Regions from separate parts of the Nitratireductor sp. WH36-1 genome, predicted to be linked through region 1. Evidence: predicted binding sites of a transcription regulator. Region 1 holds the regulator's gene; the other holds the start of a gene.
What was found. Region 1 encodes LexA, which represses DNA repair genes until DNA is damaged. Its sites were predicted from a motif close to TGTTCNNNNTGTGTTCNG; they were not measured.
Positions count from the first base shown of each region.

Region 2: AC4PTT_RS09145 (DNA polymerase IV) is a predicted target of LexA. The motif match lies at 2,617-2,634, and genes of this name have one in related genera.

Region 1 covers NZ_CM178970.1:2,169,817-2,181,256, forward strand. The annotation lists gene glnA (type I glutamate--ammonia ligase) at 1-474, opposite strand, end outside; gene AC4PTT_RS10200 (P-II family nitrogen regulator) at 543-881, opposite strand; gene AC4PTT_RS10205 (NAD(P)H-hydrate dehydratase) at 1,162-2,667, shown strand; gene lexA (transcriptional repressor LexA) at 2,760-3,482, opposite strand; gene AC4PTT_RS10215 (MarC family protein) at 3,569-4,201, opposite strand; gene gyrA (DNA gyrase subunit A) at 4,433-7,300, shown strand; gene AC4PTT_RS10225 (hypothetical protein) at 7,349-7,495, opposite strand; gene coaD (pantetheine-phosphate adenylyltransferase) at 7,716-8,216, shown strand; gene AC4PTT_RS10235 (peptidylprolyl isomerase) at 8,235-8,825, shown strand; gene AC4PTT_RS10240 (peptidylprolyl isomerase) at 8,954-9,430, shown strand; gene queA (tRNA preQ1(34) S-adenosylmethionine ribosyltransferase-isomerase QueA) at 9,485-10,561, shown strand; gene tgt (tRNA guanosine(34) transglycosylase Tgt) at 10,558-11,440, shown strand, end outside.
Region 2 covers NZ_CM178970.1:1,933,215-1,944,654, reverse strand. The annotation lists gene AC4PTT_RS09170 (PleD family two-component system response regulator) at 1-173, opposite strand, end outside; gene AC4PTT_RS09165 (response regulator) at 216-587, opposite strand; gene AC4PTT_RS09160 (DUF3572 domain-containing protein) at 813-1,097, shown strand; gene AC4PTT_RS09155 (hypothetical protein) at 1,119-1,772, shown strand; gene AC4PTT_RS09150 (GNAT family N-acetyltransferase) at 1,957-2,532, opposite strand; gene AC4PTT_RS09145 (DNA polymerase IV) at 2,645-3,955, shown strand; gene AC4PTT_RS09140 (M48 family metallopeptidase) at 3,977-4,999, opposite strand; gene AC4PTT_RS09135 (YjgN family protein) at 5,057-6,160, opposite strand; gene dnaE (DNA polymerase III subunit alpha) at 6,261-9,785, opposite strand; gene AC4PTT_RS09125 (HAD hydrolase-like protein) at 9,889-10,572, opposite strand; gene AC4PTT_RS09120 (acetyl-CoA carboxylase biotin carboxylase subunit) at 10,586-11,440, opposite strand, start outside.

The DNA.
Region 1 (11,440 bases):
CAGTTCGCTGCAGTCGAGCTTGAAGCCGGTGTTGTAGGGATCGGCCTTGTACTTCACGTCGTCAAAGACGAAGAATTCCGGCTCCGGGCCCACATAGACGGTGTCGCCAAAGCCTTCGGCCTTGAGGAAGGCTTCTGCCTTCTTGGCGGTGCCGCGCGGGTCACGGTTGTAGGCCTCGCCGGAGATCGGGTCGAGAATGTCGCAGACGATGGCCATCGTGGACTGGGCGAAGAACGGGTCCATATGCGCCGTGTCGGGCTCCGGCATCAGAACCATGTCGGACTCGTTGATCGCCTTCCAGCCGGCAATGGACGAGCCGTCGAACATGACGCCATCGGCGAACATGTCCTCATCCACGGCCGTGACATCCATCGTGACATGGTGAAGCTTGCCTCTTGGATCCGTGAAGCGAAGATCGACGAACTTTACGTCGTTTTCCTTGATCTGCTTCATGATGTCTTGTGCTGTGGTCATATTCGCTTTCCTGTTTGCGATGAGCTTGCCTGATGATCCGGACACGGTCCGGGAACTGGTGGTTGGGGTCAGACTGCGTCTGCGCCGGTCTCGCCGGTGCGGATGCGGATGACCTCTTCAACATTGGTGACGAAGATCTTGCCGTCGCCGATGCGGCCTGTCTGGGCTGCCTTGCGGATCGCCTCGATGGCGGCGTCGACGGTTTCGTCCGGCAGGACGACCTCGATCTTCACCTTGGGGAGGAAGTCGACGACATATTCCGCCCCGCGATAGAGCTCGGTGTGGCCTTTCTGGCGTCCGAAACCCTTCGCCTCGATGACAGTGATGCCCTGAAGGCCGATTTCCTGAAGGGCCTCCTTCACCTCATCGAGCTTGAAGGGTTTGATGATCGCTTCGACCTTTTTCATGCCTCGGTGGCCTCCAAATGGGTTCAGGGACGGATGGTCCGCATCCCTTATTGCTCCGGTTCGGTTGAAGCACGAAACATGCCAACTCGTGACAGAGCCTTGCATGTTGCGTGCCAAACGCTGCATTCTGCGTTTGAGAATTGGCGCGACGCGGTTTTCTCCGGCTTTGGCATGCTAGGCGAGCGCCCCCGGATAGCAAGATGGGAACCATGCGGTGCGGTTCGCAGTTTGAGACTTGCTTAAAAAATATGCAATGAGCCGAAGAAAGCGGCAGCTTGTTATGCGTATGGTTGTTCTGACACCTGAAGAAATGGGCAATGTGGATCGCGCGGCCATCGCAGCCGGCCCTCATGACGGGTACGGGCTGATGCGCAATGCCGGCGCGGCGGTGGCTGATCTTATCCTCGAGCGGTTTTCCGGCGCTGCCGGCGTCGCGGTTCTCTGTGGACCGGGCAACAATGGCGGTGACGGCTATGTCATTGCGCGGCTTCTGGCCGAGCGCGGCGTGAATGTCCGCCTGTTCGCCGATGCTGCGCCGCGGGAAGACAGCGATGCCGCCAGGGCGCGTGAAGACTGTTTTGTAACGCCCGAGGCGCTGGCCGATTTTCGCCCCGAGACCGGCTGGGTGGTGGTTGATGCGCTTTATGGCGCGGGGCTTTCAAAGCCAATCGAAGGCATTGAAGCCGAGCTCATCGAGCGGGTTGCGGCTGCGGGCGTCCCGGTGGTTGCCGTGGATCTTCCGTCCGGTCTTTCGGGTCTCACGGGCAAGCCCCTCGGCAGCTGCTTCGATGCGGACCTGACCGTCACGTTTTTCCGCAAAAAGCCGGGGCATCTGCTCATGCCCGGTCGACGCCTGTGCGGCGAGCTGGTCGTGGCCGATATCGGCATTGCCGAGATGGCGCTTGCATCAATGGATATCGCCCTCTGGGAGAATGGTCCGGCGCTCTGGCGCGACGGCGTGCCGGCGGTGGAGATCGATGCGCATAAATATGTGCGTGGTCATGTGGCCGTCGTTTCGGGCGGTGGCGCATCCACTGGTGCAGCGCGGCTTGCCGCGCGTGGCGCGGCGCGCGCCGGGGCAGGGGCCGTGACGGTGCTTTCGCCTGCAAACGCCCTGTCGGTGAACGCGATGCACCTGACCTCGATCATGCTGCGCAAGGCGGAGGCGGTGGATGAACTCATCGCCTTCCTCGATGAGCGAAAACCGACAGCCGCCGTTCTCGGTCCGGCAGCCGGCACAGGCGAGCGCACGCGCAGCTTCGCGCTGGGCTTTCTGGAGCGCGATGAAGGGCTGAAAGGGCTGGTGCTGGATGCCGACGCCATCACCGCCTTTGCCGATGCGCCCGATACGCTCTTCGAGGCCGTGAGAAGCTCCGCCTTAGCGACCGTGCTGACGCCGCATGACGGTGAATTCGCGCGCCTCTTCGGCGATCTCGCGGCTGACGCTTCCATGTCCAAGGTGGAGCGTGCGCGCGCAGCGGCAGAGCGCTCAGGAGCGGTGATCATCCTGAAGGGGGCGGACACGGTCGTCGCCTGCCCGGACGGGCGCGCCGCGATTAACACCAACGGATCGCGTTTCCTGGCGACGGCGGGCTCTGGCGATGTTCTGTGCGGGATTGTGGTCAGCCTTCTGGCGCAGGGCATGCCGGTCTTCGAGGCGGCATCGGCCGGCGTGTGGCTGCATGCAGAGGCTGGCGGGATGTTTGGCCGGGGCCTGATTGCGGAAGACCTCCCCGAGATGCTTCCGCATGTCTTCCAGGCGCTCTTCCCGGACGATGTTGGCTGAACCGATGCGGAGCTTGAAAAGAGCGCGCATTCTGGATGCCGGATGGCATCGGAACCGGGGCATGCCTGAAGCCGCCCCGGATAGTCTTAAACTCAGTAGCGGCGCATCAGGCCGACGAGGCGACCCTGCACCTTGACGCGGTCGGGGCCGAAGATACGGGTTTCGTAAGCCGGATTGGCCGCTTCAAGGGCAATAGATGCGCCCTTGCGGCGGAAGCGCTTCAGCGTTGCTTCCTCCTGATCCACCAGCGCCACGACGATCTCGCCGGGATTGGCGGTCTGCGTCTCGCGGATGATCACCGTGTCGCCATCGAAAATGCCCGCATCGATCATCGAGTCGCCCTTGACCTCAAGCGCGTAGTGATCGCCACCGGTCAGCATGTCCGGCGGAACCGCGATGGAATGGGTCTGGTGCTGAATGGCGTCGATGGGGACACCGGCAGCGATGCGGCCCATGACAGGTACGGAAACGACGCCGGAAAGCGCGTCATCATTGCTGGCGGCAGGCTTGGAGGCCGCTGGCGCGGGCGTCTTGCCGAGGCTGCCCTCGATGACGCTTGGCGAAAAGCCGCGCGCGCCGGAATTGAGGCCGGGCGCGATGGAATCGGGAAGCCGCAGAACCTCCAGCGCACGCGCCCTGTTCGGGAGCCGGCGAATGAAGCCGCGCTCCTCCAGAGCCGTGATCAGCCGGTGAATGCCGGACTTGGAGGCGAGGTCGAGCGCCTCCTTCATTTCATCGAAGGAGGGCGGGATTCCGGTCTCCTTCAGTCGTTCATGGATGAACAGAAGAAGTTCGTGCTGCTTGCGGGTCAGCATGGGCGCCACCGAGAATCAGTTAAAAACAAAACCAGAACATACTCTATATGTTCCAGTTGTGTTCCGCAACCGTCCGGTTGCAGCGCCTATGGCGCAGCGAAAAGCGCCTTGGCTCCGTCTGCCACGAACTGGACCGCGAGGGCTGCCAGAATGACGCCCAGGAGGCGCGTCAGGATGGAGCGTCCCGTTTCGCCCAGAAAGCGGTCCACGCGCTCCGCCAGCGTGAAAACGGCATAGGTGAGGAGGATCGTTCCAAGCAGGATGCCAAGCAGCGCAATGGTGCCAAGAATTGAATTGAACTCGCCCGAAAGAAGCACGGTGGCCGAGATGGCGCCGGGACCCGCGATCAGAGGAATGGCCAGCGGGAAGGCGGCGATGTTGCGGATCATGTCGCGCGTGATCGCGCGCTCGGCGCTCTTTTCGTGGCGCTCCTGGCGGCGTTCGAAGATCATCTCGAAGGCGATGAAGAAAAGAAGCAGGCCGCCTGCCACGCGGAAGGCGGGAAGCGTGATGCCGAACACGGCCAGAATGGCGCTGCCAGCGACGCCGAACAGGGCCAGAACGGCGAATCCGATGATGGCTGCGCGCACGGCCACCTGATTGCGCTCCGAGCGGTTCATGCCCGCTGTCAGCGCCAGAAAGAGCGGCGCAAGCCCTGGCGGGTCGACGGTTACCAGCAATGTGACGAAGGCGTTGAAAACGGTATCGTAACCAGGCATCGGGTTCTCCTTGCGGCCTCTCTAGCCCAGCTTGGATGCGAGGGAAAAGCCCTCATTCTTCACGCAGGCTCGCTTCCTGCGGCAATTTGTCAAGGCGCTCATCCCCAGGAGGTTCGTATGCGCCTGAAATTGCGTTGGATTTCCGTCATCAAAAACGGATGCTCAATTGGAGAATCGCTGACGGCTCATATATAAAGAGTATGTGATTCCTCATTAAGAATGTGACACGTTTTGACTGACCAGACGACGCCGAACGGATCGGGCGAGCCCGACGAAATCGAGCCGATTTCCATTGTCGAGGAGATGCAGCGCTCTTATCTCGATTATGCGATGAGCGTGATCGTGAGCCGCGCCTTGCCGGATGCACGCGATGGTCTGAAGCCGGTGCATCGGCGCATTCTCTATGCATCCCATGAGAGCGGTTACCACTGGAACCGCAAATATGTGAAATCGGCCCGTCCTGTTGCCGACGTGATGGGTAAATACCACCCGCACGGCGATGCCGCCATCTACGACGCCTTGGTGCGTATGGCGCAGAACTGGTCCATGCGCCTGCCGCTGGTCGACGGGCAGGGCAATTTCGGCTCCATCGACGGCGATCCGCCGGCGGCAATGCGTTACACCGAGTCGCGTCTCACCAAGGGCGCGCATGAGCTTCTGGAAGACATCGACAAGGACACGGTCGATTTTCAGGACACCTATGACGGCTCCTCCAGCGAGCCGCGCGTGCTTCCGGCGCGCTATCCGAACCTTCTGGTCAATGGTTCGGGTGGCATCGCCGTCGGCATGGCGACGAACATTCCGCCGCACAATCTGGTCGAAGTCATCAATGGCTGCGTGGCGCTGATCGAGAACCCCGCACTCGGCCTGCCGCAGTTGCAGGAGATCATTCCCGGTCCCGATTTCCCGACCGGCGGCCTGATTCTCGGCCGTTCGGGCATTCGCAGCGCCTATGAGACGGGCCGCGGCTCGATCCTCATGCGCGGCAAGGTCTCGATCGAGCCTGCGCGCAATGATCGCGAAGCCATCATCATCACCGAAGTTCCCTATCAGGTGAACAAGGCGTCGATGATCGAAAAGATGGCCGAGCTGGTCCGCGACAAGCGCATTGAAGGCATTTCCGACATTCGCGACGAGAGTGACCGTCAGGGTTACCGCGTCGTGGTCGAGCTGAAGCGCGACGCCGTTGCCGATGTGGTGCTGAACCAGCTTTATCGCTTCACGCCGCTTCAGACCTCCTTTGGCGCCAACATGGTGGCGCTCAACGGCGGCAAGCCGGAACAGATGAACCTGCTTGATCTGCTCCAGGCCTTTGTCTACTTCCGCGAGGAAGTGGTCAGCCGGCGCACCAAGTACCTGCTGCGCAAGGCGCGTGAGCGCGCGCACGTCCTGGTTGGCCTGGCGATTGCCGTTGCCAATATCGACGAGGTGATCAAGCTCATCCGTCACGCGCCCGATCCGCAGACCGCGCGCGAGCAGTTGATGGAGCGCCGCTGGCCGGCCTCCGATGTGGAAGCGCTGATCCTGCTGATCGATGATCCGCGTCACCGCATCAACGAGGATGGCACCTACAATCTGTCCGAAGAACAGGCGCGTTCGATCCTCGAGCTGCGTCTCCAGCGCCTCACCGCGCTCGGACGCGACGAGATCGCCGACGAATTGAACAAGATCGGTGTGGAGATCGCGGATTTCCTCGAGATTCTGTCTTCGCGCGCCCGCATTCAGCAGATCGTCAAGGACGAGCTCATCGGCGTGCGCGACGAGTTCGGCACGCCGCGCCGCACCGAGATCACCGAAGGTGGCGCAGATCTCGACGATGAGGACCTGATCCAGCGTGAAGACATGGTCGTCACGGTCACGCGCAAGGGCTACATCAAGCGCGTGCCGCTTTCGATCTACCGGGCGCAGGCGCGTGGCGGCAAGGGCCGCTCGGGCATGTCGACCAAGGACGAGGATTTCGTCACCCAACTCTTCGTCGCCAACACCCACACGCCGATCCTGTTCTTCTCCTCGCGTGGCATTGTCTACAAGGAGAAGGTCTGGCGTCTGCCGGTCGGTACGCCGCAATCGGTTGGCAAGTTCCTGCGCAACATGCTGCCGCTCGAAGAGGGTGAGAGCATCACCACGATCATGCCGCTTCCGGAGGATGAAGAGAGCTGGGGCGCGCTGGACGTCATGTTCGCCACCACACGCGGCACGGTGCGGCGCAACAAGCTGTCGGATTTCGTTCAGGTCAACCGCAATGGCAAGATAGCCATGAAGCTGGATGATCCGAGCGACGAGATCCTCGGCGTCTTCACCTGTACCGAAGACGACGACGTTCTGCTGACGGCGGCTTCGGGCCAGTGCATCCGCTTCTGCGTCACCGATGTACGCGTCTTCGCCGGGCGCAACTCGATCGGCGTGCGCGGCATCAATCTGGCCGAGGGCGACCGGGTCATCTCCATGGCCATCCTGGCCCATGTGGAGGCAAGCCCGGCCGAACGCGCTGCCTATCTCAAGCAGGCCGCCGCCGAGCGGCGTCAGGCTTCGGGTGAAGAAGAGGAAGTGGCGCTCACCAACGAGGATGTCGGTGAGGAGGAAAGTCTGTCCACGGAGCGCTTCGAAGAGCTTCAGGCGCGCGAGCAGATGGTGCTGACCGTCAGCGAGTTCGGCTATGGCAAGCGCTCGTCCAGCTACGACTTCCGTGTCACCGGACGTGGCGGCAAGGGCATTCGCGCCACCGATGTCTCCAAAACCGGCGAGATCGGTCCGCTCATCGCGGCGTTCCCGGTCGAGCAGGAAGATCAGATCATGCTGGTTTCCAATGCCGGTCAGGTCATCCGCGTTCCGGTCGGTGGCATCCGCATCGCAAGCCGCGCCACCAAGGGCGTGACCATCTTCAACACGGCCAAGGGCGAGAAGGTCGTTTCGGTTGAGCGTATTTCCGATACGCAGGCCGAAGAAGAAGAGATGGAAGCGCTGGACGGAGAAGCCGCAGCCGAGGCGGGGGATGCTCCTGCCGCCAACGCGGATACGCCTGACAATGGCGCTGACACTGGTGCCGACAATGGCGCTGGCGAAGACGGTGCTTCTGGCGGCGAGGGCGCTGCCGAATAATCGGCAGCCTTCTTCCAAACGTAAGGGGCAGGGATCCGTTCCTGCCCTTTAACGCAGGCGGCTATGGCCCGTGTTGCGGCCCGTGTTGCGCACGCGGTTTTCCAGCTTGATGCGGTTGGCCTCTTCATGAAGGCCGACCGCCGTTGCGATCAGCATGGCGACGGTCATTGCGGCAGCGAGCGTAAAGATAAGCATGGCTTGTCTCCTTTGGCCTGTTAACGAAGAGAGACGCCATTTGGTTTCATGGCTGGCGCTCTCCCTGCCATTGGTGTCCTGACTAGCCCAACTGGTTCGAACCGTTCTTGAATGGGGCGTTCATGCCTCGTTCATGCGCTCTGCGGCGTTGTGCCCGACGGGGCTGCCCTGGCGTGATTGCTGAATTGCCATCGCCCGGCAAGACGGATAAAAGCACGCCATGACCGAACGAACAGCCTTTTATGCCGGGTCTTTCGATCCACTGACAAATGGCCACCTGGATGTGCTCAAGGGCGCGCTCACGGTATCTGACCGCATTGTCGTCGGGATCGGCCTTCACCCGGGCAAGAAGCCTCTTTTTTCCTATGAGGAGCGCGTCGCATTGATCCAGCGCTCTGCGCTGGCCGAGCTTGGTGACGATGCCGGGCGCATCGAGGTTGTCGCGTTTGACGGGCTGGTCATCGATGCGGCGCGCGAGCATGGCGCATCGATCATGATCCGCGGCCTGCGCGATGGCACCGATCTTGATTATGAAATGCAGATGGCGGGCATGAATGAAACCATGGCGCCCGACCTGCAGACTGTTTTTTTGCCGGCAAGTCCTTCCGTGCGCACAATTACCGCCACACTTGTACGGCAGATCGCTTCCATGGGCGGAAATATAGCGCCATTCGTTCCTTCCGTTGTTCTGGAAGCGCTCAAAGCCAAATTCCCCGCCTGAAACCAAAAGGAGAGTTTCATGCAGCTTCGCAAGCTTGCCTCGTCTGCGCTCGTGGCCGGTGCACTCATGATCGGTCTTGGCGTTGCTACTGCAGCCGAACCCGAAAACACGGTGATTCTCACGCTCAAGAACGGCGATGTCACTATCGGACTGCGGCCTGACCTGGCTCCCAAGCATGTCGAACAGATCAAGGCTCTGGTGGCCGAAGGCGCTTACGACAATGTCGCGTTCCACCGCGTGATCGATGGCTTCATGGCGCAGACCGGCGATGTCCAGTTCGGCGATGTGGAAGATGGTTTCGATGCGCGTCTGGTTGGCACCGGCGGTTCGGAAAAGCCCGATCTTCCCGCTGAGTTCTCCGATGCAGACTTTGCGCGCGGCACGGTCGGTATGGCCCGCTCGCAGGATCCGAATTCCGCAAATTCCCAGTTCTTCATCATGTTTGCCCCCGCCTCGCACCTCAACGGCCAATATACCGTGATCGGCGAGGTCGAATCGGGCATGGAGCTGGTCGACAAGATCAAGAAGGGTGATTCCGCAAGAAACGGCATGGTGCAGAACCCGGACAAGGTTCTGAAAGCACGCATGGCGAGCGACAGCGCGAATTAAAGCGGTTCCAGGAAAAGCGGGAACATTTTTCCGTCCGGAACTGCGCAAAACCAATGCATTAGAGCGTTTTCCCGATTCACCGAAAAGCGCAAACGCTCTAACCGCGTCGATACAAGAAAGGTACAAAAATGGCTGATATCAAGGATCCGGAAAACGCGATCGTGATGGAGACGACCAAGGGCAAGGTCGTGATCCAGCTCTTCCCGGACGTTGCGCCCGAGCATGTGAAGCGCATCAAGGAACTGGCCCGTGAGAACTTCTACGACGGCATCGTGTTCCACCGCGTGATCGACGGTTTCATGGCGCAGACCGGCGACCCGACGGGCACCGGCATGGGCGGTTCCGACAAGCCGGACCTCAAGGCCGAATTCTCCAACACGGCGCATGAGCGCGGCACCTGCTCGATGGCCCGTTCGCAGAACCCGAATTCCGCCAACTCGCAGTTCTTCATCTGCTTCGACAAGGCTCCGTGGCTTGACCGTCAGTACTCGGCCTGGGGCCAGGTGGTCGAAGGCATGGACAGCATCGACAAGATCAAGCGCGGTGAGCCGGTTTCGGAGCCCGATTCCATCATCACCATGCGCGTTGCGGCTGACGTCGCTTAAATTTCTGACACCGGGCGGCAGTCGCCGCCCGGTCTCTTTCCGGCCTTACCTGCCATGCGCGTAGATATTTTCGATTTCGATCTCCCCGAAGAGTGCATTGCGCTGCGGCCTGTCAGTCCGCGCGATTGCGCGCGCATGCTTCTGGTTCGCGATGACACGCTTGAAGATCGCGTGGTCCGCGACCTGCCGTCGCTGCTTCAGCCCGGCGACGCACTCGTTTTCAACGATACCAAGGTTATTCCGGCCCGGCTTTCCGGCATCCGCCGCCGTGGCGAGGCTCAGGCCCGCATCGAGGCCACGCTGCATATGCGCGAAGGCCCGGACCGCTGGCGCGCCTTCCTGAAACCCGCAAAGCGGGTGAAGCAGGGCGAACGCATCCAGTTCGGCCATGATGGCGAAAGCTGCTTTCTGGGAACGCTGGAAGCAACCGTCGCCGAAAAGGGCGAGGGCGGTGAAGCCCTGCTGGTGTTCGACTTTTCCGGTCCGATCCTGGATGAGGCGATTGCGGCTGCGGGCCACATGCCCCTGCCGCCCTACATTGCCGGAAAGCGCGCCGAAGATGCGCGCGACGATACCGATTATCAGACGGTCTACGCCCGCGAGGAAGGTGCGGTGGCTGCGCCCACGGCCGGGCTCCACTTCACGCCGGAACTCATGCAGGCGCTGGATGCAGCCGGCATTGAGCGGCACTTCGTGACGCTGCATGTGGGGGCGGGCACCTTTCTGCCCGTGAAGGTAGACGATACGGACGACCACAAGATGCATTTTGAGCGTGGCGAGGTGAGCGCGCAGACCGCTGCCGCGCTGAACGCCGTGCGGGCGCGGGGTGGCAGGATCGTCTCGGTCGGCACCACATCGCTCAGGCTTCTGGAAAGTGCGGCGCAACGAACGGGCGCGCTTGAAGCCTGGTCCGGCGCGACCGACATCTTCATCACGCCCGGCTATCGCTTCCGCACCGTCGATGTTCTGATGACGAATTTTCACCTGCCGCGCTCGACGCTGTTCATGCTGGTTTCGGCCTTCTGCGGCACGGAACGCATGAAGCGCGCCTATGAGCACGCCATCAGCAATGAGTACCGCTTTTATTCCTATGGCGATTCCAGCCTGCTTTTCAGGGATGACCAACCGTGAGTGACCGGTTCACCTTTCGCCTTCTCGCTTCGGACGGAAAAGCCCGCCGTGGCGAGATCACCATGCCGCGCGGCACGATCCGCACACCGGCTTTCATGCCGGTGGGAACGGCGGGCACCGTCAAGGCCATGTATATGGACCAGGTACGCGATCTGGGGGCCGACATCATCCTCGGCAACACCTATCACCTGATGCTTCGGCCGGGTGCGGAGCGCATGGCGCGGCTGGGCGGACTGCACGAATTCGCGCGCTGGCCCTATCCGATCCTCACGGATTCGGGCGGATTTCAGGTGATGTCGCTGTCGGAACTGCGCAAGATCACCGAGAAGGGCGTCACCTTCCGCTCGCATGTGGACGGTCAGGTGTTCGAGATGCCGCCGGAGCGCTCCATCGAAATTCAGGGGCTGCTCGGATCCGATATCCAGATGCAGCTCGATGAATGCGTTGCGCTGCCGGCGGAAGAAAAAGAGATCGAGCGCGCGATGGAGCTTTCGCTGCGCTGGGCCGAGCGCTGCAAGACCGCCTTTGGCGATCAGCCGGGCAAGGCCATGTTCGGCATCGTTCAGGGCGGCGACAAACCGCATCTGCGCGAGCGTTCCGCTGCCGCACTCGCTGCGATGGACCTGAAGGGCTATGCCGTTGGCGGTCTGGCCGTGGGTGAGCCGCAGGCGGTGATGCTTGAGATGCTGGAAGCCACATGCCCTGTTCTGCCGGTTGAAAAGCCGCGCTATCTCATGGGCGTCGGCACGCCTGACGACATTCTGAAATCGGTGGCGCGCGGGATAGACATGTTCGACTGCGTGATGCCGACGCGCGCCGGCCGGCACGGCCTTGCCTACACGCGCCGGGGCAAGATCAATCTGAAGAATGCCCGCCATG
Region 2 (11,440 bases), 240 kb from region 1:
TCCGGCATCATCACGTCCAAAAGCACGACATCCACCTTGCCGTCCGCGCAGATCTTCAGCGCCTCTGCGCCACTATGCGCGCAGACCACCTCGAAATACTCGGCCAGAAGCCGGCTTTCGAGCAGCTTCACATTGGAAGGGACATCATCGACGACAAGGATGCGCGCGGTCATGGTCGGCTCCTCAGATGAATACTGGAGAGGCCGGGTGCAGCATCAGGCGTCTCCGAGATAGGATTTGATCGTTTCGATGAAGCTCGGCACGGAGATCGGCTTGGAAATGTAAGCCTCGCATCCGCCCTGGCGGATCCGCTCCTCATCGCCCTTCATCGCAAAGGCCGTGACCGCGATGACCGGGATGGTGTGCAGATCGTCATCCTGCTTGAGCCATTTGGTGACTTCCAGACCGGAAACCTCCGGCAGCTGGATGTCCATCAGGATGAGGTCAGGCCGATGCTCACGCGCAAGATCAAGCGCATGCAGCCCGTCGCGCGTACGCACTGTCTCATAACCGCTTGCCTCGATGAGATCGCGAAAGAGCTTCATGTTGAGCTCATTGTCTTCGACGATCATGACTTTCTTCGACATCAAACCCCGTCCCACTCAACTCCGCCGTAACAGCAGACCGCCGGTTGCCGACCGCGATGTGCGATACACCGAAATTTCAGACGCCACCCTTGCACGATTTGATTTATGAATCGGTAATGGGCGCCTGCGAATCGTAGTCTTCCAGCATAACGGCCCTGGTTTTGCGCGCAATTCACGTGTTGAAAATGCAGCAGCGGGCCAAACACCCTATATTGAGGATGAACCATGCAACGCGAGGAAGCCGAAACCATTGCCGTGTCCGCCCTGGCCTTCATTGCGGCAGACGGCGAACTTCTGCCGCGCTTCCTGTCGCTGACCGGCATCGAGGCCCACCAGATCCGCGCTGCCGCCGCCGAACCGGGTTTTCTGGCGGGTGTTCTGCAGTTCGTGCTGGCGCATGAGCCGACAGTGCTGCGCTTTTGCGAAGAAAGCGGCATCGCGCCCGAGCGGGTTGCGCGCGCGCCAGCCGCCCTGCCCCATGGCAACACATCTTACGACATTCAGCCCTGACACGATTTGGACGGCACAAACATGACGATCGATCCGGAAACCTCCCGGCAAATTGACGAATTATCGCTCAGCAGCGATCCCCTGCTGGTGCTCGATGTGGACGACGTGATCCTGGAATTCATCCGGCCGTTTCCGGAATATCTGCGCACGCGCGGCTTCGAGCTGAAGCTCGAAAGCTTCGGCCTCAACGGGAACGTCACCGACCTCGCCTCCGGAGACCGCGTGAGCAATGAAACCGTGGCGCAGCTCGTCGACGCGTTTTTCGAGGTCCAGCATGACTGGCAGGCGCTGGCCGAAGACGCCTCCGAAACCATTGCGCGGCTTTCGAAGGCAAGCCAGGTGGTGCTCCTGACCGCCATGCCCCACCGCTACCGGCAGACGCGCCGCACCCTGCTCGACCAGCTGGAAATGCACTATCCGCTGCTCACGACCGAGCGCGCCAAGGGCCCTGCAATCCAGCGCCTGCGCGGCGAGCATCAGCGTCCCGTCGCTTTCGTCGACGACATGTATTACAACCTCGTCTCGGTGCGCGACACGGTGGAGGACGCGCATCTCTTCCACCTGATGGCCGACAATTCCGTGCGCACGCTGATGCCGCCGATCCCCGAGGGCGTAACGGCGGTGGAACACTGGAAAGAGGCCGGCGAGAAGATCGCCCGCTCACTGCAGATCTAAAGCAATTCCAGCAAAGGCGGAAACAGACTTTGCGGCCAAAATTGCGCAAAATCAATGAGATAGCGCATTACCGGTGAACCTTTTCTCGTCAGCAACGCTCTGAACAGTCACACCGCACCTGCCGGGCCTGGCAAAGACAACGCCGCGCCCGGCCGGAGCCACAGCGCATCCCGGCATCACACAGTCAAAGCGTAAACCGCATCAGCGGCCGCCCCGCCTTGCGCTCGGCGACCGCCTGGAACCCGGCCTTTTCAAAGACCCGCGTCGAGCCCACGAACAGGCCGATGGAACGCTTGTCGTTCGACCGGGTGATCGGACAGGCTTCCAGCAGGCGCGCGCCGTTTTGCCGGGCAAAATCGATCCCGCCGGCAACAAGCACGTGAGACAGGCCCTTTCGGCGCGCCGAGCTTCGCAGGAAGAAGCACGAGATCGCCCAGATATCCACCTCACGCTCCTCGCCCTCTCCCAGCGGCGCAGAGACACGCCCCTTGTTGTTCCATTCGGAAATGTCGGCGCGCGGCCCGATCTGCATCCAGCCATCCGCCTTTGCGCCATCCATGAGCAAGATCCCCGGAGGCGGGCCGGCTGCAATTCGCGCCTTGATGTGATCCCTTTTGCTCTCGCGGTCGTTTTGTCGCCGCACCGCCGGTGGCAAACGAAAATGCGTGCACCAGCAACCGTAACAGGCACCCTGCCTGCCAAACAGATCCTCGAACGCCGGCCACAAATCCGGCGTCAGGGGCGCAATTCGATAGTCCACCCTGACCTGTTGCAACCCGGCTTCTGGCAACCCGCCTCCTCCATACCGCAGCTTGTGCCATGGCGGCGTTTCAAGTAAGATGCATGTTCACTTTATGTTCACATGACCAATCATGCCTGTCAACGCCCTCACGCATGGCATTTGCCGCGATTGCCTGACCCCGGCGAACACCGCATCGCGGCGTTGCCGGTCATGCGGGAGCCCGCGCATGCTCGCCCATGCCGAGCTTGACCGCCTGTCTCTCGCGCATGTCGACTGCGATGCCTTCTACGCCTCGGTGGAGAAGCGGGACAATCCGGCCCTGCGCGACAGGCCGGTCATCATTGGTGGCGGCAAACGCGGTGTCGTCTCCACCGCCTGCTACATCGCCCGCATCCACGGCGTTCGCTCTGCCATGCCCATGTTCAAGGCGCTCGAAGCATGCCCCGAGGCTGTCGTGGTCAAGCCGGACATGGAGAAATATTCAAGGGTCGGCCGTCAGGTGCGCTCAATGATGGAGGCGCTCACCCCCATGGTCGAGCCGCTGTCCATCGACGAAGCCTTTCTCGATCTCGCCGGCACGGAGAAACTGCATGGCGCGCCGGCGGCCATGGTGCTCGCCCGCTTCGCGCGGCAGGTGGAGGAGGAAGTCGGCATCACCGTTTCGGTCGGCCTGTCCTACTGCAAATTCCTCGCCAAAGTGGCTTCAGATCTGGACAAACCGCGCGGTTTTTCCGTGATCGGTCAGGAAGAGGCCGTCAGTTTTCTTCAAAAGCAGCCGGTCACGCTCATCTGGGGCGTCGGCAAGGCCTTTGCCGCCACGCTCGGCAAGGATGGCATCCGCACCATCGGCCAGCTTCAGACCATGGAGCGCAACGAGCTGATGCGGCGTTACGGCACGATGGGCGACCGGCTCTATCACCTTTCGCGCGGCATGGACGAACGCGGCGTGAAACCGCGCAGTGAAGCAAAAAGCGTTTCGTCTGAAACCACGTTCAACACGGATCTGTCCCGGATGGAGGATCTGGTGCCGGTGCTGCGCGCGTTGTCCGAGCGGGTTTCCGCCCGGCTTAAGGAGGCCGACATTGCCGGTCGAACCGTCGTTCTGAAACTCAAGACCGCCGAGTTCCGGCTGCGCACACGCAACCGGCAGCTGGGAGACCCGACACGGCTCGCCGACCGCATCTTTCACACAGGGCTGGAACTCCTGAAACGGGAGGTGGATGGCACGCGCTTTCGCCTTCTGGGCATCGGTGTCAGCGACCTGACCGACGCCGGCAGGGCCGATCCGCAAGACCTTGTCGACGGGCTTTCCCACAAGCGCGCACTCGCCGAGGGCGCCATCGACAGCCTGCGCGAAAAATTCGGCAAACAGGCCGTCGAGACCGGCTATACGTTCGGGCGCTCTAAAGTCGCGCGCCCACAGCGTGACGGCGACGATTGAGCCAGCTGCTTGGGGCCTGCCCTACTGGCCGCGAAGCTCCTGAACACGCTGTCGAACCGCCTCACGCCTGTCCTTTGTCCCGGGATGCGTGGAGAGCCAGCCCGTTTCATCGGAACCGCCAGCGTCCTCAACCACACGGTCCAGAAGCCCCACAAAAGCCAGCGGATCGCGGCCCGCCTTCGCCATCAGCCCGACACTGTAAAGGTCGGCATGGGTCTCGAACTCACGCGAATAGACAAGGGTCTGCAGAGCGCTTGCCTGCACGATCACATCATCGACCAGCTGGCTCGCATCACCACCGATCAGCCCCACCATGAAACCAATGCCCAGAACGCGATAGATCTGCTGCAGCGAGTGCCGCTCGCGCACGTGTCCGATCTCATGGGCGATGACGCCGGCAATTTCGTCGTCAGACCGGGCAAGCCCGACCAGTTCGTCCGTAACAATGATGGTGCCGCCCGGCAGCGCCAGCGCATTCGCGCCTATCATGCCGCCCTGCCGGAGTTCAAGCCTGAGCGCGGGACCGCCACCGCCGGCAATCTGCGCCAGTTCACCGAACATGTCGCGCAGCGCCTTCTGGCGCTCTTCGGCAAGTTCCGTGGGGGAGAACACGGTGCGATCCACCGTCTCAAGCGTTCCCCGGTCCATCGCGACGATGATGGGCTGCGGCGTCACCAGCGCCGCACCCGACGCCAGAAGCGGGACACCGAACCGGTAGACGACGAAGATCAGCCCCATCGTCACCACGGCGGCCGCCGCCACGAAGCCCGGATGCCCCTCAAGACGCATCAGCCGCGCGAAGAAGCTGCCACCCGTCTTCAGGAAGCCGTCCACATCGGCACCAAGCGGGGCTTCGAAAACACCGCCATCGGCAAAGGTGATCTTGCGCGGCACACCGGCAACCGGGTCGGAGACGGACACGATTACCGGCTCCAGCGCCTCCGTTTCATCGGCAAGCCGCAGCACCAGCCGTTCCGGAACGCCGGAAAGGCTGGCCGCCACGACACGCGAGGAACCGGGTGGGAAATAACGTCCCTCAATCATGGCCTATCCCTGTTTCGACGCAATCGACCATGCAGGTCTGGAGAATGGCGCAAGCCCTCAAAGTCCGAAATCGATGCCTTCGATATCGAAGAACTCGGCCGCGCCGACATTGCCCTCCGGTGCGGCTTCATCGACGAAATCGTCAAGCGGGCCGACCGCAAACACACCGGTGCTGACCACCAGATAGCGCCAGCTGCGCACGGCTGCCCACGGCCGCAACAGCCCCAGCGTCAAAATGGTGGCGAACAGATTTGAGACCAGAATCCAGACATAGCGCAGCCGCCCCACACGGGAGGTGAAGCGGTGCTGGCCATCAAGCACGGTGTGATTGTAGGCGATGTTGCGCACACCGGCTTCATAGAAGAGATAGGCAAGCGCCAGCGCAATATAGGCACCGATGGAAGCGCCAGTCAGGATGCCGGCCATCGATCCATAATTAAAGACATCGAAAAGCTCATCCTGGCCGAGCCGAAGCGTGTTTCCCGCCGAGACAACGCCGAAACCGATCAGGAAGCCCCCTCCGACGAAAACCATCAGGACAAGCCCGATGAAGATAACCGTCACGCCCAGATTTCCGTAAAGCGCGGTGAGCGGCGCCTGGGTCTCAAAACGCGTCGATCCATAGCCCAGATGGCGACCGAGATAGTTGCGCGCCAATTTCGAAGCCACGGGAGCAAGAAGCCCTGCGGATACAAGGGCGACCACCGGCATGATCACGAAGGCGAAAAATGCACCCCAATAGGTCCCGCGGAAATTCAGCCGCACATTGCGATAGCTGGTCATCCGTGCGTTGAAGGCCATCGACTTGTTCAGAAGCCACGGAAAGGCAATCAGATAAGGGATGATGAGCAACCCGAAGAATGGCGAAACACTGATCAGCACATTGTAGGCAAGCAGAAAGGCCACCACGATGATGCGCCCGATCAGGATTCTGGTGGGCCGCGCGTGGTATTCGAAATTGTGCCCGTCGAGCCAGCTGTTTCCATAAAAATAGCGCAACCGGCGCACCTTCGCCCAGGCAGTGTAAATGCCGAGCGTGATGATCGACAGGAACAAATTGACGATCCAGATACCAAAATACTCAGAAGCGCGCCCGGTGAAGGAAAACGGAAGATGCACAGGCGTTTGGCGGCTTTCCGCCGCCGTCTCAACGTAATTCATGAGAAACAGGCCCCAAAACTAAAAAACAATGAAAAATCCCTGATCGCGGAAATTTGCAAAAACGACCAGAAGTTGCTGCGCTCACCTTGTGGCGCAACGCCTAAACAAGTTCAACCTCCACAACGCCCGGCACGGCGCGCATGGCGGCTGCAACCTGCGGCGAGATGCGGTAGCGGTTGGGCAACCCGACCTCGATCTCGCCCTGCCCGCCATCCTTGATGACGACGAGGCTCACCTGCGCATCGCCACGCTGGGTCAGCTGCGAGGAGATGGCGGCCAGCGGCTTGGGGTCGCGCAGATAGATGCGCAGCGCCTTCTGCATCCGGCATGCTTCTTCCTCAAGCGACTGCACGCCCTGAATGCGCAGATTGACGCCTTCAGGCCGGTTTTCAGCCCCCACCATGATGACCACGGAAGAACCCGCTTCCAGAAGATCGCGATATTGCGCGAGCGCCTCGGAAAAGAGCACGGCCTCATACTGTCCGGTGGCGTCGGACAACTGGATGATGCCCATCTTGTTGCCGGTGCGGGTGCGCCGCTCCTGCTTGGAGGTGACGGTGCCAGCAAGCCGCCCGGCCGTCGCCCCGCGCTTCACTGCAGCCTGGAACGTGCCCCAGTTCTGCACGCGCATCTTTTCCAGGATCTCGGCATATTCATCCAGCGGATGCGCCGAGAGGTAGCAGCCGACCACCTGGAATTCGCGATGCAGCTTGTCGGCAGCGGACCATGGCTCGACCACCGGCAGATGAAGCTTCTGCGGCTCGCCGCCGCCCGACATGCCGAAAATGTCGCCCTGCCCCATGGCCGCGTCCTCGGCCGCGCGTGCCGCCATGCCCATAAGCCGGTCGATGCCGCCGAACAGGGCCGCGCGGTCGAGACCGAAACAGTCGAATGCGCCGGCCTGAATCAGGCTTTCCAGAACCCGTTTGCCGACGATCTTGGGATCGATGCGGGCGCAGAAATCCTCAAGGCTCTCGAACTGCTTCTCGTTGCGCTTCTCGACGATGTGCTCCACCGCCGCGTCGCCCACGCCCTTGATGGCGGCGAGCGAGTAGAAAATCTTGTTCTCACCCACTTCGAACGGACGATGCGAGGTCAGGACCGATGGCGACACGACTTCAATGTCGAGCCGCATGGCGTCGCGGCGGAAGTCGTTCAGCTTGTCGGAGTTGGCCATATCGTAGGTCATCGACGCGGCGAGGAACTCGACCGGGTAATGCGCCTTCAGATAGGCCGTCTGATAGGAGACGATGGCGTAGGCAGCGGCGTGCGACTTGTTGAAGCCGTAGTCGGCGAACTTGGCGAGCAGGTCAAAGATGAAGTTTGCCTGCTGCTTGGAAACGCCGCGCTCGGTCGCGCCATCCACGAAGATGCCGCGCTGCTTTTCCATCTCCGCGCGGATCTTCTTGCCCATGGCGCGGCGCAGAAGGTCAGCCTGACCGAGCGTGTAGCCGGCCAGCTCCTGCGCGATCTGCATCACCTGCTCCTGGTAAACGATAACGCCCTGCGTCTCCTTCACCAGATGGTCGATCTTTGGGTGGATCGAGGCGATTTCCTCGTCACCATGCTTGCGCGCATTGTAGGTGGGAATGTTCTCCATCGGACCGGGACGATAGAGCGCGACCAGCGCGATAATGTCCTCGATGCGGTCGGGCTTCATGCCGATCAGCGCCTTGCGCATGCCGGCCGATTCCACCTGGAACACGCCGACCGTCTCGCCGCGCGAGAGCATCGCGTAGGTTTCTGGATCGTCGAGCGGGATATGCGCCAGATCGATCTCGATGCCCCGGCGGCGGATGAGCTTCACCGCCGTTTCCAGAACGGTCAGCGTCTTCAGGCCGAGAAAGTCGAACTTCACCAGCCCCGCCTGCTCGACCCATTTCATGTTGAACTGGGTGACCGGCATGTCGGAGCGCGGGTCTCGATACATCGGCACCAGCTCGGAGAGCGGCCGGTCGCCGATCACGATGCCGGCGGCGTGCGTCGAGGCGTGGCGGTAGAGACCTTCTAGCTTCTGGGCATAATCGAGAAGCGTCCCGACAATCGGCTCCTTCTCCACTTCTTCGGCGAAGCGCGGCTCATCCTCGATGGCCTTGGGCAGCGGCGTGGGATTGGCCGGGTTCGAAGGCACCATCTTGCAGAGCCGGTCGACCTGGCCATAGGGCATCTGCAGCACGCGCCCCACATCGCGCAGAACGGCGCGGGCCTGCAGCGTACCGAAGGTGATGATCTGGCCCACCTGATCGCGGCCATATTTGCGCTGCACGTAGCGGATCACCTCTTCGCGGCGATCCTGACAGAAGTCGATATCAAAGTCGGGCATCGACACGCGGTCGGGGTTCAGGAAGCGCTCGAACAGAAGCGAGAAGCGCAGCGGGTCCACATCGGTAATGGTGAGCGCGTAGGCGACGAGCGAGCCAGCACCCGAACCACGCCCCGGCCCCACAGGGATATCCTGAGCCTTCGCCCATTTGATGAAGTCCGAAACGATCAGGAAGTAGCCCGGGAACTTCATCCGCTCGATAATGCCGAGCTCATAGTCAAGGCGCTCGGCATATTGCTCGCGCGTATAGCCTTCGGCCAGCCCCTGTGAATTGAGGCGGTGGTCGAGACCTTCGCGGGCCTGACGCCGCAATTCGTCAGCCTCGGCCTGAAGCGCCGCCTCGGCGTCGGCCGCATCCGCGCCCGTAAAGCGCGGCAGGATCGGCGGATGGGTCTGCGTGAAATAGGAACAGCGCCGGGCGATCTCGATCGTGTTGTCGATGGCCTCGGGCAGATCGGAAAAGAGCCGCGCCATCTCGGCCTGGCTCTTGAGATAATTGTCCGGCGTGAGCTGGCGGCGGTCGTCCATGGCGATCACCGCGCCCTCGGCGATGGCGATCAGCGCGTCATGGGCCTCGTAATCCTCACGGGCGGGAAAAAATGCCTCATTGGTCGCAACCAGCGGCAGTTCGAGCTTGTAGGCGAGATCGACGGTTGCCGCCTCGATAACCCGGTCGTACCCCTCGAAACGCTCCAGTTCCACATAGAGCCGGTTGCCAAAGCATTCCTTCAGGAAAAGCAACCGCTCCTCGGCAACCTCGGGCCGGTCGGCCTTCAATGCGGCGCCGATCGGCCCGCGCGGACCGCCGCTCAGGCAGATGATGCCGTCGGCCAGCTCGGTCAGCCATTCCGTGGTGATATGGGTCGCCTCGCCCGGCTCATTGTCGAGATAGGCGCGGCTGACGAGCCGCACGAGATTGGCGTAACCTGCCTCGGTCGAAGCGATCAGAACCAGCGGTTCATACTGCGCGCCCCCACCCTTGCGGCCATTGCCGCGGCGGCTTTCCGCCAGCGCGTCCTCAAACGCGCAGTCAAGCTGGCAGCCGACGATGGGTTGCAGCCCCTCCTTGGAGGCTTTCTGGGAAAACTCCAGCGCGCCGAACAGATTGTTGGTGTCGGTGATGGCGATGGCCGGCGCTTCATCCTTCAGCGCATGGCCAATGACCTTTCCAAGAGGCAGCGCGCCTTCCAGCAGCGAATAGGGCGAATGCACCCGCAGGTGAATGAAGGGCCGTTCGGGCCGGTTTCTTTCACGCTCCGCCGCTGCGAAAATCGGATCGCGCAAACGCCTGTCGCTCGCCATGAATTGCTGCCAACTGCTTCTTGAAGACTCAAAGCTCATTGTCCCGCATCGGGCACCGGGGGTAAAGGCCCGTCACCCGGCAGCACACGGCTTTCTGAACGCGTCAGACCGTCTCTGCAGCCAGAACCCGGTCGATTTCGACGGCCAGCTCTGCCGGCTCTTCCACGATACCGACCGCGCCCGCTTCCGCCAGCTCGGCCCGGTCGCCAAACCCCCAGAGAACGCCAATCGCCGGCACGCCATTCGCCTTGCCGCCGGCAACATCGTGAAGCCGGTCGCCGATCATCACCGTGTTTTCGGGCTCGATCCCTTCACTGGCGATGATGTGCCGGATCAGGTCCGCCTTGTTGGCATTGGTCCCATCGGGGGCAGAGCCGTGCACTGCATCGAAGAAGCGCGCGAGATCGAAATGCGCAATGATATCCTTGCTGTAGGCTTCCATCTTCGAGGTCGCCACGGAGAGGAAATGCCCTGCATCGACACAATGGGAAAGCGTCTCCCTGATGCCGGGAATGAGCTCATTCTCGAACTTTCCGACGTCCTGATAACGTTCGCGATAGTGCCCGACCGCCTCCCAGATGCGCCCTTCGTCACTGGTTTCCAGAAACGTGGCGAAGGTGACCTGAAGGGGCGGCCCGATATGGGAGCGAATGGTAGCGTCATCCGGGGCCGTGCGCCCCATCTTCTCCATTGCATGGCGGATGCAGCTGGAAATGCCGACAAACGGGTTCGTCAGCGTGCCGTCGAGATCGAACAGCACCGCTGCCCGCTTTTCCATCTGCGCCATTTTTGGAAAGCTCCTATTCGAATTCCATGATGACCGCATCCACGGCGAGGCTGTCACCGGGCGCGGCATTGATCTTTGCCACCATCCCGTCACGCTCGGCGCGCAGGACATTCTCCATCTTCATCGCCTCGACAACGGCGAGTATTTCGCCCGCCTTGACCTGCTGCCCGGTGGCGACCGCGATGGACACGACCAGACCCGGCATCGGGCAAAGCAGCATTTTCGACGTATCGGGCGCTTCGCGCACGGGCATCAGGCGGTCAAGCTCGGCAATGCGTGGCAGCATCACGCGCGCATTCGCAGCCACGCCCTGCCAGGCGACCTGAACGCCATTGAGGATCGGACGCACCTGAACGGCGACAGTGCGGCCATTGACATCGCCTTCCCAGACCGGCTCCCCCGGACGCCAGGAAGAGCGCACGGTCACCGGATCGGCATCGCCAATGCGAATGTCCATTTCCAGCGGGATCGAGATCATGCCTTCGACAAGGCTGACGGACAGATAATCGTCATCGAGCCGCACCACCCAGTCGCGCTTCAGTTCGCCCGAATGCGGTGCAAGACGGCCGGTCAGCCGGTCGAGACGATCACGCCGCAGAAGCTCCACGGCCAGCGCCACCGCAGCAAGCACCGTGCGCTCGCCCGCCATGAGCGATGGCGGCGCAAACCCGTCAGGAAACTCCTCCGCGATGAAGCCGGTTGACAGACGCCCTTCGCGCCAGCGCGGATGGCTCATCAGAGCTGCGAGGAATGGAATGTTGTGCTCGATTCCGTCGATCACGAAACGGTCCAGCGCCTCGCTCATCGCGTTGATCGCATCAAGTCGCTCGGGCGCCCAGGTACAGAGCTTGGCGATCATCGGGTCGTA